Regions from separate parts of the Marinomonas sp. 63XJN7_7_ISO-PGPR-S23-202 genome, predicted to be linked through region 2. Evidence: predicted binding sites of a transcription regulator. Region 2 holds the regulator's gene; each other region holds the start of a gene.
The links. Region 2 encodes LexA, which represses DNA repair genes until DNA is damaged. Its sites were predicted from a motif close to TACTGTNTANNTANACAGTA; they were not measured.

Region 1: the regulator LexA is predicted to act here: its motif matches at 1,953-1,972, upstream of umuD (translesion error-prone DNA polymerase V autoproteolytic subunit).
Region 3: the regulator LexA is predicted to act here: its motif matches at 2,201-2,220, upstream of dinB (DNA polymerase IV).

The regions. Positions count from the first base shown of each region.
Region 1 covers NZ_CM149677.1:915,368-921,057, forward strand. Annotated here, with positions in the region: gene AC0VYG_RS04185 (hypothetical protein) at 1-150, opposite strand, end outside; gene umuC (translesion error-prone DNA polymerase V subunit UmuC) at 220-1,491, opposite strand; gene umuD (translesion error-prone DNA polymerase V autoproteolytic subunit) at 1,492-1,938, opposite strand; gene AC0VYG_RS04200 (DEAD/DEAH box helicase) at 2,073-3,437, opposite strand; gene AC0VYG_RS04205 (hypothetical protein) at 3,437-3,964, opposite strand; gene AC0VYG_RS04210 (helix-turn-helix domain-containing protein) at 4,065-4,442, shown strand; gene AC0VYG_RS04215 (hypothetical protein) at 4,652-5,690, opposite strand, start outside.
Region 2 covers NZ_CM149677.1:2,724,400-2,730,089, forward strand. Annotated here, with positions in the region: gene dinG (ATP-dependent DNA helicase DinG) at 1-1,957, opposite strand, end outside; gene lexA (transcriptional repressor LexA) at 2,028-2,651, shown strand; gene AC0VYG_RS12645 (hypothetical protein) at 2,776-3,042, opposite strand; gene AC0VYG_RS12650 (DUF6586 family protein) at 3,045-3,515, opposite strand; gene topA (type I DNA topoisomerase) at 3,512-5,690, opposite strand, start outside.
Region 3 covers NZ_CM149677.1:811,994-817,683, forward strand. Annotated here, with positions in the region: gene AC0VYG_RS03760 (cell division protein ZapB) at 1-29, opposite strand, end outside; gene AC0VYG_RS03765 (flagellar assembly protein T N-terminal domain-containing protein) at 88-1,269, opposite strand; gene AC0VYG_RS03770 (LPP20 family lipoprotein) at 1,275-1,907, opposite strand; gene AC0VYG_RS03775 (hypothetical protein) at 2,007-2,129, shown strand; gene dinB (DNA polymerase IV) at 2,234-3,295, shown strand; gene AC0VYG_RS03785 (hypothetical protein) at 3,611-4,591, shown strand; gene AC0VYG_RS03790 (alpha/beta hydrolase) at 4,697-5,365, shown strand; gene AC0VYG_RS03795 (inositol monophosphatase family protein) at 5,448-5,690, shown strand, end outside.

The DNA.
Region 1 (5,690 bases), 1.8 Mb from region 2:
CGTAATACCACCTAGAAGAACACATATCTGTTCATTTGATAAGTCCCAACGCTCCTGTGGACACTGTTCATCTAGCCATAATACAACTGTTGCTATTATCTTGCCTGCTGGCACTTTACTGGCATTTTCTTTGGCACCTTCATCGTTCATGGAACACCTCTCCATCACTATCGTTTGGATTTTTAATTCATCGCTGATTTCTATTTTCTACATTTTGAATCAATACACTTTGGGTAACTCATCCCACCTGGTCGTGTACGCTGGAGATAAGTGTTCTCGCTTCATTGACCATTGTGGTGACACGCCTTGAGAGGCGAAAAAAACCTTACCGAGGTCGCTGTGGTTGATTTTGTCTACGACGCTCATTAAGGCTTTTGAGTTGATTTTGGTATTATCGGCTCGGAATAAATCTTGTTGAAAAGCGCCATGCTCATAAAAATCCGCCAGCATCACACCACCTTTGGCGTAGCGATAACCTGCACGATAAATGCGACGAAACAGTACGTCGGCCACTTCTAATAAGTCTCGCGTGTCGTCGGTTGGGTTGGGCAGTTCTGCAGACAGGGTTTTCGAGTACTGCGGTTCGTTTGTAATAAAAGGGCTGGTACGAACGAACACACTCACCACACGACAAAGGCGTTTTTCTCCGCGTAATTTCTCGGCGGCTCTGTTTGTGTATTTAGCGATGGCTTCCCGTAGTTCACGCTTGTCTGTCACCTTATGACCAAATGACCGACTGCAAATGATTTGCTGCTTTGTTGGCCTGACCAATTCCAAATCCAAACACGATACTCCGTTCAACTCTCGAATGGTTCGCTCCAACACCACAGAAAACTCGCTTCGAATCGATTTAGGGTTAGCGTTCGCAAGATCCAAAGCGGTATTAATTCCCCTCGCCTTTAGCTTTGCCGTGGTGCGACGGCCAACGCCCCACACATCACTTACTTCAACAATTGCCAATAAACGCTTTTGTCTGTCTGGGTCCATCAAATCTACGACCGAACCGGTGGCTGGGTATTTCTTCGCCGCGTGGTTGGCCAACTTCGCCAGCGTCTTAGTTGGCGCGATGCCCACGCCTACCGTAATGCCTGTCCACTGATCGACCTTGGCCTTTACTCGTTTGCCAAACGCTAGCAAATCCGTCACATGATCAACACCGGTTAAATCCATAAAGGCCTCATCGATGGAATACACCTCAAGCCGTGGCGCCTCCTCCTCTAAAATCGTCATCACCCGATTTGACAGATCCGCATACAGCGCATAATTCGAGGAAAAGCACACAATGCCGTGCCTTCTTATCTCATTTTGAACCTGAAACATCGGCACGCCCATCTTGATGCCCAGCACCTTTACCTCTTTGGAACGCGCGACAATACAGCCATCATTATTCGACAACACAGCAACAGGTGTGTGTTTTAAATCTGGTCGAAACAACTTCTCGCAACTGGCGTAAAAGTTGTTGCAATCGACTAAGGCAAAGACAGTTTGCATTTAATGACGCTCGTACTTACGAACCACGCCCGTAACCACACCGAAGATCTCTAGCTGGGATTCCTCTGTGATCTGAATGGCCTTATAGGCTTTGTTCTTCGGACGCAGCAACACATTGGGCTTCAGCTCCAACGTCTTCACCGTCATTTCCCCATGAATGCAGGCAATCACAATATCTCCATGACGCGCAGTTAACGAACGGTCTACCACCAACACATCACCCGAATAAATGCCCACATCAATCATCGAATCACCCTGCGCACGCACGTAAAACGTCGCGTTCGGATGAGCTACACAGAACTCATTTAAGTCTAAGGATTTTTCAACAAAGTCCTGTGCAGGCGAAGGAAACCCCGCCGATACCGAATCCACATACAAAGGGATTCGCACACTATCAGCCGCGATAAACGCCGCCGACTTAGACACACCAAGATAAGTCACACGCATGATCAACACCAGAATACTGTATAAATATACAGTATAGTTTTAAGCAGCGCGAATGACCAAGTGAATTTTTGTAAGAGGAAGGATTTCCGATTTTTCGACTAGAATTGAGGCAGGATTTCAAGAGTGGCGAATTCCTATAAATAATAAGAAATTATTTTCGATTTGAATGAGGTCATCGTAAGCTCGTTTAGAACGGTTAGCTTCAATAGATCATGATCGTTACTCAAGACAAATTCATCAAGGTTGGCTTCTGGTGTCAACACGTCGTCTTTGTAAGAGCCTCGACTACTATCATTTGTTGGACTCGGTGTGTCGATACTATTGAGTAATTCTTCTGTTTTTTGGTAGTTGTAAGTGCCTGGAATTGCTTTGTTCAGTCGCTCTGCAAACTCCACTAAATTTGGTTCTGCTAACATGTACATATTGGCAACATGTGACTGATATTTGGTCATTCGTATGATGCGCCCAAGGATCTGACGGAAGTAAAGTTCAGTGGTGACATCAGTAAGACTACAACAAACTTGCAGCCTTGGTATGTCTGTCCCTTCGCTGATCATGGCAATACTGATTATCCATTCGCTGTTGTCTTTACGGAAACGGTTAATAAGCTCGGGTGAGTCATCATGTCTACAGGATACTAAAGTAGACTCTTTATTGAAGTGGTCCAATAGTATGGATTGAATCTGTAAAGCATGTTCGTATGAAGATGCGACTATTAAGCCGCCAGCATTAGGTGAGCTCTTTCTAAGGAAATTCAGCCGATGAACGCTTAATGAAAGTAAGTGCTTGATGACTTCAGGATGTCTGATCACAGTTTGATAGCTTACTTCACCTTCGCTTAGCAATGACTGCAAACTAGTGTAGGTTTCAAATTTATCTAATCCTTTTACTGTTACTTTTTCAATATCAATTGCGGTAATTTGAGGCATCCGACAGACCTTGTCTTTTATTGCATCAACAAGATCATACGAGTAGTCACAGATAATGTTGCCTTCTGGATCTGAGTATTTAGCGAATGAAATAGGAAGTGTGTCAGTGCGCCAAGGTGTACCGGTAAGTGACAAAGCATAAGTCGCTAAATGCTGTATCGTGGAGAGAAGCTGTAATCCCCATGCATTTGCTGGAGACTCACCATTACCGGCACAGTGGTGTATTTCATCAAAAATGACCAAGACTCTAGTGGCCGCAAGATCATTGATTAGCTCAGCTGCGTTACTAAGAGAGTGATAAGTACGCGATGCTCCGATTGCCCCAAGTCTGCCATTAAACTTTCGCTTCAATGTTTTCTCAAATGTTTCTTCAATGCTCTGTGAAACGATTCGAGAAGGGGAAAAGCATACTACATAGTCGATATCGCCACTGTTGATAAGAGCTTTTGCTATATGCGCTGCAAGCAGGGTTTTACCCGCACCAGGGGAAGCCAATACCAAGAATTGAGATTGCTTCTTATATGATGTTACTGCTTGAGAGAGACACTGTTCTTGCCATGTCCTAAGCATTACATATTCCCTTCAGGTTGAGTCGATTGTATAATCTTTTTAATGGCGTTTAATCGACCGTAGAACCTTGTCGCTTTTTCTCTAGACTCATCTAGCAATTTCAAAATAGCTGGTCGCTTATGTGGGAATAGTCCTAAATATTCCTGATAAGCATCAATCTCTCCCAACAATAGTTTTAATTCAGCATTGGCTTTCTTTTCTTCATCTAGAAGATGTACCTCATTTGAGCTTTGACTTGTATCTATAGTTTCTTCGTCTGACGAGCCACAAGAGCCGCTGCTTAGCATTAGGATTAATTCAGGAGTAAGGTGGTAAGTTCGAGCGTTTCGCTCTCCACTGGCACTCAGGAGGCCTTTAGATGTCAGCCTGCTAACGTTCCTTGCTACTAGTCTAGTGGATTGGACTATATCTAGGTCTGTTGTACTTGATGCTAATTGAATGAGTTCTTTTCGTCTGATGCTGGTTCCTTCCATGCGTCGTAAGAGTTCTTTGAACTGTTTATTCAAAGAAAATGGTTTGGATGTCATGTTTGTGTCTCAAAAACTAGATACTTAGGATTGCTAAGTATACAGAAATAAGTAAAACTTAGACAATCTAAGTACATGAGACTTTAAAGATGAAACTATTTTGTCAGATAACCCAATACCACGGCGACTTAAGCAAGCTCGCAATAAAATCGGCATATCCCAGAAAGAGCTTGGGATAAAAATCGGTATGGACGAAAGCTCTGCCAGCGGCCGTATGAACCACTATGAAAAGGGGCGGCATGTTCCTGATATCGAGACTTTGAGAAAAATTGCTCAAGAGCTCAATGTCCCGCTGAACTACTTTTTGTGTGAGGATGACCTAAGTGCTGAACTGGCGTGCTTGATTTCCCGCTTGGACGATACTTCCAAGAAAGCATTAATCTCTGAGCTGGAGAAGTTGGAAGACTTAGAGTCGGAAAAAATTACAGAACAGCGTAAAGGCTCACATGAGATTGCTATAGATATCAAAGACTTGTAGGTTAAATCTCCTATGAAACCGTTTTAACTTTAGCACCAACTGGAACAACGACACTGTAATGGTATTTCTTAATGGATAGTAAGGGAGCTTACTATGAAGCCATATATTGAGCACTGGCTCCAACTAGCTCACCCTGAATAATCGAAAATACTCTAACAGAGCAGGCCATAATTCATAGGAATATCCTAGTTGAGAGCAACATATTTTACTCATACTCTAAGCAGCAGCTTTTTTAACTGATTGGCTATGTAGTCTAAAGAGTTGATAACACCATCCATCACGAAATCAAGTGCTCTCCCATACCCACTACTAAGATTGGCTGTATCAAAGCCTAGCTTTTGCAGTGTTGAAATGCATTTTTCTATCGCGTCATGAGCATCCGCTATTCTTAGGTCATTGTTTAAAAATAGTGAGGCTAAATTAACGTTTGAATCACCCCAATCTTCGGGTTCGACTTGAGATGGGAAGTCATGAACTGATTCGAGTTGACCATTTAAGTATTCTAGCCTGTTTAACAAGGCTTGAATAAGTTTTAGGCTCCCAAGACTTCCTATTTTACTTCGTGGGCAGCCAGCGTTAATGAGCAGGGATTTGAGGTATCCATTTGGGATTTTTTGTATTAACTCGTGGATATTTTTACAGCGTGCTAAAAACATTTGTTGGGTCATGTCGATGGGAGCCACTTGAGCCAGACGACTTAACGAGGGGTATTTGAGCCATCCGTTATCCTCAATTTCTTTTCGACTGAATCCTGTTAACTCTTCTGTTGTTTGAGCCAAACCTATCGTATCTCCAAGCTGAGATAGACCATCGCCTAAATTTAGTAATGCTTCTAATAATCGTTGTACTTTATTGACTATATGTTCTTCAGCTAAATCGATATGTTCCAAATTCTCTGGGGCGATAACATACTCGTATGCATGAATAATTTCGCGATCTGGTTTAGCCTTATAGAGCTCTCTCATAGGAACTTTTATTAAATTCCTACCAACCCGCTGACATTCTGTGAAGCACCATTGCCCTCCGTAAGAGGGATCACAGTTCCATTGGCCCCAGGCTTGATAAGGGGTAGTATCATAAAAAACACTTTGTTCGTATTTTTCTAAAAACTTGTCATCCAGATAAACTGGGTTATGGTGGTGGATTATGGAATTTGCTCTGGCATGAGTCATTGGTATTTGCTCGCCAGGCCATACCAGTGTTTCTGCATCTTGTTCTGGACATAATTCAGGATAAACCGCTTCTACC
Region 2 (5,690 bases):
TAAAGGGATTCCCACCACGTTTTTGTATCCATTCAGCCAGCGTTGCCTCAACCGGATCATCCGGTACGGCAAAAGGAATTTTGGCAATGTACACAGAGGTCAAATACTTACCTGGCAAATCCACCCCTTCGGCAAAACTCGCCAAACCAAATAGCAAACTGCCCTTACCCTCATCAATCTTGGCCCGGTGAGAATCCAGAATAACCCGTTTAGACTGCTCTCCTTGAGTTAAAAGGATTTCCTGCAATCCAGCAGCAAGCGATTTAGCAACGTCCTCCATTTGACGACGGGAAGAAAACAGCACTAAACTTCCTTTATCGGTATGAACATTCTTATTCAGGTAAGCCACTATCTCTGCAGTATGTTGATCCACACGATTTGGCTCATGCTCCATATTGGGTACCACCAATAGGCCATTATTCTGAAAATCAAACGGGCTTAACACTCGCAAATATTCACTTTCCCGAGGCACCCCTGAGCGCATATTAAAGCGATGGAATTGATTCAGCGCGGTCAGTGTGGCCGATGTGACCACCGCCCCAAAGCACTTATCCCATAATTGTTGGCGTAACGTATTCGCCGCCAGTATCGGCGAACCACCAAGCTCAACATCCTGCTCCATCCCTTGCCCTATCACCATTAACCAACGTGCATTAGGCGGAAAGTTTTGATCATCAACCGTGGAGTATAGACGCCATAACTCAACACATTGCTCCAAACGACCTAAAATCACCCCTAGAATCGGCTGCCAAGTCTCAGCGGTCTCTGAGGTAATTCCCATCCCCTCATTCTGTTTGGTTTTCTTACATTCATCCTGAATGCTTTCGATATTGTTGAACAGCTTCTGGTAGGAGGTCTGCAAACTATAAGCCAACTGGCGCAACTCGTCAGGTATCACACCAAACTCAAAGCGGTGATGATTATTGTCTTGATCCAACCCCAAACCTTGTATGTAAGGCGCCAACCCTTGTTGAGCATACTGAATAAAATTCACAATGCTCTGAATTTGTTGGGGAATTTTCAGCAACAACTGACCCGTTAAGCTAACGGCATCGGTCAACTCCTGTTTCAAATTCACCAAGTTCTTCTCCAACTGGCGAAGCCAAGTGATACTTTGCTGTAAACGCACTTCATGGCGAAAGTGACTAATGGCTTTATCAGGAAGATGATGGCCTTCGTCGAAGACATAGATGGTTTCTTTTGGCGGTGTAAGAATGGCACCACCACCTAGAGATAAATCAGCTAATACAAGGTCGTGGTTGGCAACAATCACATCGGCGACTTCAATTTCAGCCCGCGCTTTAAAAAACGGACAAGCTGAATAATTGGCACAGTTTCTATTCGTGCATTGTTGGTGATCCGTCGTTAAACGACGCCAATCTTGATCTCGGATCAGCCCTTCCCAATTATCTTTATCGCCGTCCCACTCACCCTTTGATAACGCCACATCCATTTCTTGGTACAACACCGTATTCACGTCATCGGCTTGCAAGTGCTGCTCAAACAACCCTGCAAACATGTCTTCCATACCTTGATCTTCCGAGCTTAAAAAACTCTCAAGATTGTTTAGACAGAGATAGCGGCCACGCCCTTTTGCCAAGGTATATTTAAAGCTTAACTCTGTATGAGCCAACAAATTAGGCAATTCTTTGTGCAAAATTTGTTCTTGCAAAGCAACGGTTGCCGTGGAAATGATTAGTTTCAAGCCTCGGGCTTTGGCTATAGGAATAGCCGCCAAACAATAGGACAGAGTCTTCCCGGTCCCTGTTCCAGCTTCAACAACTGCCACGTGCTTTTCGTCTAGTCGGTTACCTTCACTGTCTTGCTTGATATTCCCCAAGGTACGGGCAATTGCGCCGATCATCTGACGCTGACCAACTCGGGGCTTATGCTGTTTTGCTTCCAAAGAAGCACGGTAAGCAAGATGAATTTGTGTTTTTAGTTCGTCTGAAAGCATTTAAATTATTGAGAATCGTTGGTGATGCTGTATATAATAACAGTTACTGTATAAACAACCAGATGGCCCTATGATTAAATTAACCAAAAGACAATCTGACGTACTAGAAACCATTCGCGAATTTATTAGCGAAACCGGCTTTCCTCCAACACGTGCAGAAATCGCAGGTCGCTTAGGCTTTAAATCGCCTAACGCCGCCGAAGAACACCTGAAGGCCCTTGCCAAAAAAGGCGCCATCAAAATGCTCTCTGGTGCATCCCGAGGCATTCAATTAATTGAAGACCCTGTAGAAGCAGCAAATGACGAAGAGCTTGGCTTGCCCGTCATAGGAAAAGTGGCGGCAGGCTTTCCGATTCTCGCACAAGAAAACATTGCATCACATGTGAGCGTTCCACCTAGCATGTTTTCCCCTAAAGCGGATTACTTTTTGTCTGTTTCCGGCACCAGCATGAAAAATATCGGCATTATGGAAGGAGATCTTCTCGCTGTCCATAAAACCACCACTATTCGTAATGGCCAGATAGTCGTTGCCCGCATTGGCGATGAAGTTACCGTTAAACGCTTCTATCAAAAAGGCAGTCAAGTACGCCTACAACCCGAAAATGAGGAGTTTGACGATATTCTTGTTGATCTGGAAAGCGAAGAATTTGCCATCGAAGGCTTATCTGTCGGCGTCATTAGGCAAACAGTTTGATTTAATGCCTTTGCTAATCCAGCACGTATTCTAATGGATAAAAATTAGGCCAACCTAACCATCCATTAAAATACGAGCAAGAAAAATGCGAAGCCATGGCTTCGCATTTTTTGTTTCATTCTGATCAATGTAAGATTTTAGGGCGCATATCCATGTCTTCCAAATACTCAGCGTCATCCCCAAACGCTGACTCGTCAGAATATACAAAGTCTATGCCTGCATGGAACATGCACTTAGCTAATTCAAAATACCTTTCTTTCAAATACGACTTCGTCGTATCGGAAATGACCAAGGTAGCCAGCGGTTCCACACTCTCTCCGTCTTCACTTGCTGGTCTCAATACAATATCGCCATTATCGAGTTCAACAATCTCTAGATAAGATTCTTTCATAATTAATACTCTGATGATTCTTCTCTAAAACGCAACACCAACTCAACAAGCTTTGACAAGTACAAACCAACTGAAGCACCGGCATCCGATCCTTTACCAATTATATTGTCCGAACTCATACCAGAAAACGACGTATAGTGACATTCCAACTGAGCAATGAATGCTTGCTCTAATTGATTCAGCCAAGAGTGGGGTTGTAAAGCAAGATCCGATAACTCACTCAATGTGGGAACCACAACTCCTGTCTCTTTCGCTGCATGTTGTAATTTCAATATATCCAATTCTGATTTCAGACTATAAGCCGTTTTGATCTCTTGTAGCAAACCGTTCAAAGCACTGCGAAGGTGAAACAAAGACGCCCCTTCTAATCCAGCGAGCAACCAAGACTCTTCGCACTGCTGGCTTTGCTGCAAAAAACGTCGTGCTGCGTCTAACTTCTGATTGGTAACGCTTGCTTGACTCGCGTTACTCATTTCTTTTTCTTACCCTCTTCAACAACCCATTTACTACCAACATAATACGCTTTCCAGCCCGTTGGTTTGCCTTCTTCTTCGGTCATCACATACTGCTCTTTCGTTTTGCGACTGTAGCGAATCACCGTAGGACGCCCCTCATTATCCTTAACGGGCGCCGTTTTGAAAAAGTGATATTTAGGATCAATTTGATCCATAAACGGAAGCAGCTCTTTCACTAATGGCGCACGCGTTTCTCGTTTACGAGGAAACTGACTGGCTGCCAGAAATAAACCGGTTGCTCCATCACGCAATACATAATGGTCATCGACTTTGTCACAAGCCAAATCTGGCATGGGAACAGGATCCATTTTTGGTGGCGCTGCCTCACCATTTTTCAATAGCTTACGAGTATTTTTACATTCTTCGTTTGTACACCCAAAGTATTTCCCAAAGCGACCCGTTTTAAGCTGCATTTCGGAGCCACACTTATCACACTCTAGAACAGGGCCATCGTAACCTTTGATTTTAAAGGATCCCTTCTCTACTTCGTACCCAGAACAGGCCGGATTATTACCACAAACATGCAGTTTGCGATGCTCATCCATCAAATAGCTGTCCATGGCCGAACCACAAATTTTACAGCGGCGTTTGCCGATTAAGGCTTTAGATTCCCCTTCCTCATCATCAACGGCAATCGCTTCATCACCACGAACCAGGTTAATCGTGGCCTTACAACGTTCTTTAGGTGGTAACGAGTAACCTGAACAAGACAAGAATACCCCCGTACTCGCTGTACGGATTTGCATGGGACGAGAGCAAGTCGGACACTCAATATCAGTCGGTGTCGGCTCGTTTGGCATCATCCCTTCATCCGGTGATTCCGCTTTGGATAACATACCACTGAAATCTTTATAAAACGCATTCAACGTTTTAATCCAATCTTTCTTACCTTCCGCGATATCATCCAGCTGCTCTTCCATTTCAGCAGTAAAGCTAAAATTCATTAAAGAATGGAAGCTATCCACTAAGCGTTCGGTAACTATATCCCCCATTTTTTCCGCGTAAAAACGACGATTTTCAACCCGTACATAACCACGATCTTGAATCGTTGAAATAATGGAAGCGTAGGTAGAAGGGCGTCCAATACCTCGTTTTTCCAACTCTTTTACCAAACTGGCTTCGCTAAAGCGGGCAATAGGCTTAGTAAAATGCTGCTCCGGCAACAAAGAGTCAAGCGCCAAGGTTTCCCCTTGAGCCACATCTGGTAGGATATTGTCTTCGCCCTTTTTCGCGAACGACTGCATGGCTCGAGTGTAACCATCAAAACGCAAAATACGCCCTTTGGCTTTAAATTCGTATTCGCCGCTCGTTACCGTAACAGAGGTAGAGGTATACAAAGCCGGTGTCATTTGACACGCCATAAATTGACTACGAATTAAGTCATAGAGACGATGGGAGTCTTTTTCCATGCCTTGCAGATCATCAGGTCGTACATTCACATCCGATGGACGGATGGCTTCATGGGCTTCTTGTGCCCCCTCTTTACTGCTGTAACGTAGTGGCTCTTTCGGTAAATATTTATCACCAAAGTTCGATAAAATATATTCTCGTAACGCTTCAACCGCCTCCACACTCAAGTTGGTCGAATCCGTACGCATGTATGTGATGTAACCCGCTTCGTATAAGCGCTGGGCGAGCATCATGGTTTTCTTCACACCAAACCCTAAGCGCGTGCTCGCGGCTTGTTGTAACGTCGAGGTGATAAAGGGTGCAGAAGGCTTACTGCTGGTCGGCCTATCTTCGCGATTGCTAACCTGATAATTCGCGCCATCCAATCGAGCCACATGGGCATCAGACTCTGCCTTACTAACTGGACGATACTCTTTGCCTTGGTACTTTACCGCATCAAACTTAATGGTCTCTTTAGTCGGCGTTTTCAGTAACGCTTGCAACTCCCAGTACTCTTCTGGAACAAAGGCACGAATCTCTTTTTCTCGTTCAACAATCAAGCGAACAGCAACGGACTGAACACGCCCAGCAGATAAACCACGAGCCACTTTTGCCCATAGCAAAGGCGACACCATAAAGCCCACCACACGGTCTAAGAAACGACGCGCTTGCTGTGCATTAACACGGTTAATATCGAGCTCAGAGGGCGTTTCAAACGCTGCTTGAATGGCTTTTTTAGTGATC
Region 3 (5,690 bases), 1.9 Mb from region 2:
TCTAAGTGATGAAGTAATTCGTTGTTCATTGTAATGTCCTAAAATGTAAAACCGCTCTATAGAATATAAGGAGCGTAATTGTAAAAGTTACCATGCGATGACAACGTCATGCGGTTGTACGTTCAGAATTTTCGCATCAACCGACAGTTCCCCAATGGAAAAGTTAGGCTGAACTTGCGTTATAGTAACACTGATGTTGGCATTATTCAGTTGCGTTTCTGGTTTTTGGTCTTGGTCAAATATCTCATAACGACGATAGACCTTAAATTTATCTCCTGCTTTGACCCCGGACACGGAACCGGCGGCAATGTGAATTTGCTTCCCTTCAGTGCGAAAAATATTGGCCATAAAAGGTTGGCAGCGCAATTTTTCGCTGGTATCGATTGCGCTTTCTCTAAGAGTTTCTTTGACCACCTTGCCATAATGAGTCGTCCAAAACTGGGCGCTACCAAAACCAACTTTAGCATGATCAGAAATATCCCAGTCGCCTATTTCACTATAACGTTTTTGAAATAGCAATGCGCCACTGAAACCATCGTAGATATAAATGTCTAAAACGAAGTCTCTTTGCTTTTCACTTTTGTCGTCTGTGCTGGCATAAGGGTCATTTGGACGTCTCATATAAAGAGGAGAAATATCACGTATAACGCCACTGACAACATACTGTGTGCCAAGTTTTTGAGCGACTCGAACCACATCGGTTAAGGTGTCATTGTTGTTTGTAAGTGAAGGCGCGTTGATCTTGTCTGGGTAAAGGGAGATATTGGTTGCCGCTAAAGCTCTTAAAAAGCCTTGTTTATTGATAACGTCGGCAAAATCTTTGGGAAGCTCTCTGGAGATATTGCCTAAGGCTCCGAGGCTGGCTTGTTGTCTGTGTTCCAAAGGAAAACCAGTGATAGCCACGGATTTTTTATAATAATTCGTGGCACCATTACTACACATGTTGTCGGCTGTCACGTTGACGCGGGCGACGACCGTTAAAAAGTCGCCTTTTTGGGTTTCGGAAATGATTTTGGCATGTTGAACTCGCCCAGCGCTGCGTATTTTCAAGTCAGAGTTGAGCTCGCCGTTGTTAAGAATATCCTTAACACTGACACGTGAGCTGGACTGAAGGACGGCCTGTTTAATAGCTTGTTGCGTCGCTCGATAGCGAGCATCATTGATGTCGCCATTATATATAATGGCAGTACCAACTGCGTCGACGGTTTGAGCAATACTGTTGCCGACCGATGCAAGAACCATAATGATGTAAATCAGATAGCGAAACATCGGCATTACTGGATAGTATAAAAGTTAACATTAGGTTGCGGGGTTTCTACATTGACGGCACGATAACCCGGGCGAATTTGGCACTTCGGATCTTTGTCAATGCTGGAAGGGTTGCTGACACATTGGCGAAAGTTTTCTTGCAATGCCATTTCAACAACGGTTTCAAACGTTCCATCTTCATGCTCACGTTGGGAGACGATTTTTGCGCCGACTAAATAGGCATCAACATAAGAACGTAATTCATCATGTTGCAAAACCATGTTGCTTAACGAACTGGTGCCGTCAATTTTCAGACCGTATACTCGCTCAGATAGATTTCGGTAGGCATCCAGTGTGGAACTGCGCAATGCCATTAATTTTGCTTGAGATTTAGTGTAGCGCTTACTGGGGTTGATGGCCGCATATCCTGTAGCATGAATGATGATTGGTTCTTGTTTTATAACACCGATTACATTGGTCGCGTTTTGCACATTATTATTCGGGTTATTAAGCGCCGTTGCCGTTGGTGAGCCGACGATATTGCCATTACAGGGGCCAACAGTGGTACAGGTCATCGCCGTACCTTGGCCTAAATTTTGGCATCCCGCTAAGGTGGCCCCCAACGCGGCCAATAAGAGTAGTTGAATCGTCATTTTCATGGTGGCGTCCCCTAAATGGAAGTCCTATATCTCGTTTTTTGCATGGAAAGATCGCGGCAGTCGTCTTGTGTTGGCGATGTTTAACCATAGGAATAATGTATGCCTGTAGCAAAAAGTAGACCAGATAATGACTTCTTTCCTTTGCTAGGGGCAAAATGTAAACCATTTGTCAGTGAGGCGTCCACGGTTTCCCGTGTAAATCTGCTTATTTTACCCGCATGATGTGACTTTTTTCCCGGTTGGTTGTATGCCTTTTCGGGGGAAGGACGTGTTTTTGTTTTTAGAAGGTATTATACTGTTTTTATATACAGTTTCTGGGTAGCGATATGGCTAAGCTTAGGAAGATCATTCATATCGATGCAGATTGCTTCTATGCTGCCATTGAGATGCGTGATGACCCTTCTTTGGAAAAGGTGCCCTTGGCTATTGGGGGGGCATCTCAATCTCGTGGTGTGTTATGTACGGCAAATTACCATGCTCGTACTTTCGGTGTACGTTCTGCTATGCCGAGTGCCATCGCCAAACGCCTGTGCCCAAATTTAATTATTATGCCCGGAAATATGGAAAAATATCGTATTGCCTCGCGGCAAATGCATGCCATTTTCCGGCAGTATACTGACATAATAGAGCCGCTTTCCCTCGATGAAGCTTATTTGGATGTGACGGACGCTTCTTCCTGTCAAGGCAGTGCGACATTGATTGCTCAAGCAATACGAGAACAAATCTTTAACGAAGTCGGTATTCGAGTCTCCGCTGGTGTCGCGACAAATAAATTTATTGCTAAAGTGGCCAGTGATTGGAATAAACCCAATGGTTTGAAGACGGTTACACCAGAAAGTCAATTTGAGTTTGTATCACAGTTGCCTGTGAAATGTATTTCGGGGATTGGTAAGGTCTCTCAAGAAAAATTGGCGGCCATTGGTGTACATCACTGTGCGGATCTACAGACAATAGATTTCTCATTATTGCAGAAAACCGTTGGGAGTATGGCGTTTCGACTGCAGCAATATGCCAAGGGGATTGATGATCGCCCTGTGCAAGTATCCCGTGAGCGCAAGAGCGTGTCTGTTGAACATACGTTTCCCCATGATTTGTCTTCACTAGAAGAGTGTTTGAGCATGCTACCAGAACTGCTGGCGAGTTTAGAGGCGCGTTTAGCGGGGCGAGATTTTTATCCGCAGATTAGCAAATACTATTTGAAATTAAAGTTTAATGACTTTAGACAAACAACAGTAGAACAACCGATTCAAAGCTGTTTCTCCAGTGAAGTGTTTGCCTCCTTACTGCATCAGGCTTATTCACGCCATATGCGTCCTGTTCGATTGATTGGGGTAGGTTATCGCTTATCTGTACAGCAGGCAGAACAGCTAAGCATTGCGTTTGATTAACCTGTTTCCTGATCGATTTTGTGATTTTTCTGATCAAAAAATGTACGATTGTTTTCTTGCTGCTATAGTTATTAGAACGATTAATAGTTGCTAGAGCGATTATCGTTATCTGAATGGGGATAGCTGTTGGAATAGGAGCAGTTGTTGAAATGGATCAATGGAACGGGCGAGTGGATTACCTAGTCAACGACACAATGCAGTAATGAGACCAAGCCCTCACTTCTCAAACGGTAGGTGTTGAGTGGAGTTAGGGGTTGTAGTAAGACAAGGTAAATTACCTCGTATGTCATTTTTTTGATGTGTAGGTGTTGTCTTATGATGAAGCATCCAAATGGCTTCTATGATTGGAAGCATGATATGCCAGAGTCTTTAGCTGGACGTTTACGTTTTGAGGTGGCTCAAACACTGAGAAGCGTTTATGCAGATGAAGCTCTTGTCAATGAAATAGATACTCTCTACCTCCCTTTTGCGAATTGGTTAAGTGGTAAAGTCTCGTTTAAACAAGGACCTCTGGTGGTGGGGTTAGGTGGGCCTCAAGGCTGTGGAAAAACGACCTTTTGCCGCGTCATTAGCCGTATTCTTAATAAAGGGTTCGGACTCAATAGTGTGGTGGTCAGTTTGGACGATCTCTATAGCACGCATAAAGATCGCTTGAAATACGCCAATAGCACACACTCCTTATTTTCCACGCGAGGGGTGCCAGGTACGCATGATATACCATTGGCACAGAGTGTCTTCGCTCGTTTAAAAAACCTCAAACAAGACGAAGTAATGCGTGTGCCCGCTTTTGATAAATCCCTTGATGATAGAAAGCCTGTGAATCTATGGCCCGAAGTGCAAGGGCCTATTGATGTGGTTTTATTTGAAGGTTGGTGTGTGGGGGCGTTTTCTCTTGGAGAAACAATTGATAAGCCGATTAATCGCTTGGAGCACGATAAAGACCCAGAGGGAGTTTGGAGAAAAGCGGTCAATGAGCATCTTCATGAGGACTATAAGGCGCTGTTTGATTTGATTGATATTCAAATGTGGATGCAATCACCCAGTTATGATGTGGTCTATGAATGGCGTAACAAACAAGAGCGTATGCTTGAGGATCATCTGCATGATATTCATGGGGGAGTATTGGACACTCTGGACATCAAAATCATGTCGCCGGAAGCGCTTAAAGGCTTTATGCAGTATTATGAACGTTTAACGCGCTATCTCTTAGCTGTCATGCCTGAGCGATCGGATGTGCTGTTTTCGTTAGATCGGCATCAGAAGGTGAAGCAGCTGCGTTTTCCAATAGAGCATTGAGTGTATTCTTGGTAGGAAAACGCTTGGTAGGAAAACGGCCACAATTTGGTGTCATTATGATAGGCTAATGCACAACGTATTAGCCTATTTTTTTTGGAGTAAATAATGGCCGAATTATTACCGAGTGTTGTGGTGGAGACGGCGCAGAATCCTGACTCTGCTGTTATTTGGTTGCATGGTTTAGGGTCGGATGGTCATGATTTTGAAGGCATTGTCCCGGCATTGACACTTGATCCATCCTTAAAAGTGCGTTTTGTGTTTCCCCATGCGCCCATTCGTCCGGTGACGGTCAATGGCGGTATGGAAATGCGAGCCTGGTATGACATTTACGAAATCACTTTGGAACGTAAGGTTGATATAGACAATATTGCGGAGTCTTGCGCGCAAGTCAGTGACCTTATTGAAGCACAAATCGCACAAGGTATTGATCCTAGCCGTATTGTCGTAGCGGGATTTTCACAAGGTGGTGTGATTGCTTATCAGCTATCCCTGACGACCTCTTATTCATTGTCTGGGGTTATGGCGCTATCGACTTATTTGGCGAATAAGTCAATGGTGTCTGAAGCGTCAGAGTGTGCGAATGGCAAGACGCCTTTTTTGATTCACCATGGCAAGCAAGACCCTGTAGTGCCCATCAGTCTATCGCAAGAGGCTAGTCAGCTTTTAAGTGATAAGGGATATCTGGTTGACTATAAAACCTATGATATGCCCCATTCCGTTTGTCCTGAGCAAATTCAGGATATCTCCGCTTGGCTGAATGCGCGTTTGGCGTAATAAAGGGTTAAATTCAACTCGCCCTTTGCTAAAAGACAGTTTAACGCACCGTATATTGAAGAGATTACTAAGGAAATGAATCATGGTTTCAGCGTCATTAGAAACGGATGAATGGCTTAACTTTGCCAAAAATGTCGCCACACACGCTGGGCAGATGATGATCGAGGCCAGAAACAAAGCGACTTTTTCTACAGACTACAAAGCAGATCATGAACTGGTGACATCGGCCGATTTGGCAATCGATGCCTATATTTGCCAGCAAATCACACAAACGTTTCCAGATCATGTGATTTTGTCGGAGGAGTCGTCCCCTAAGCTTGCCCTT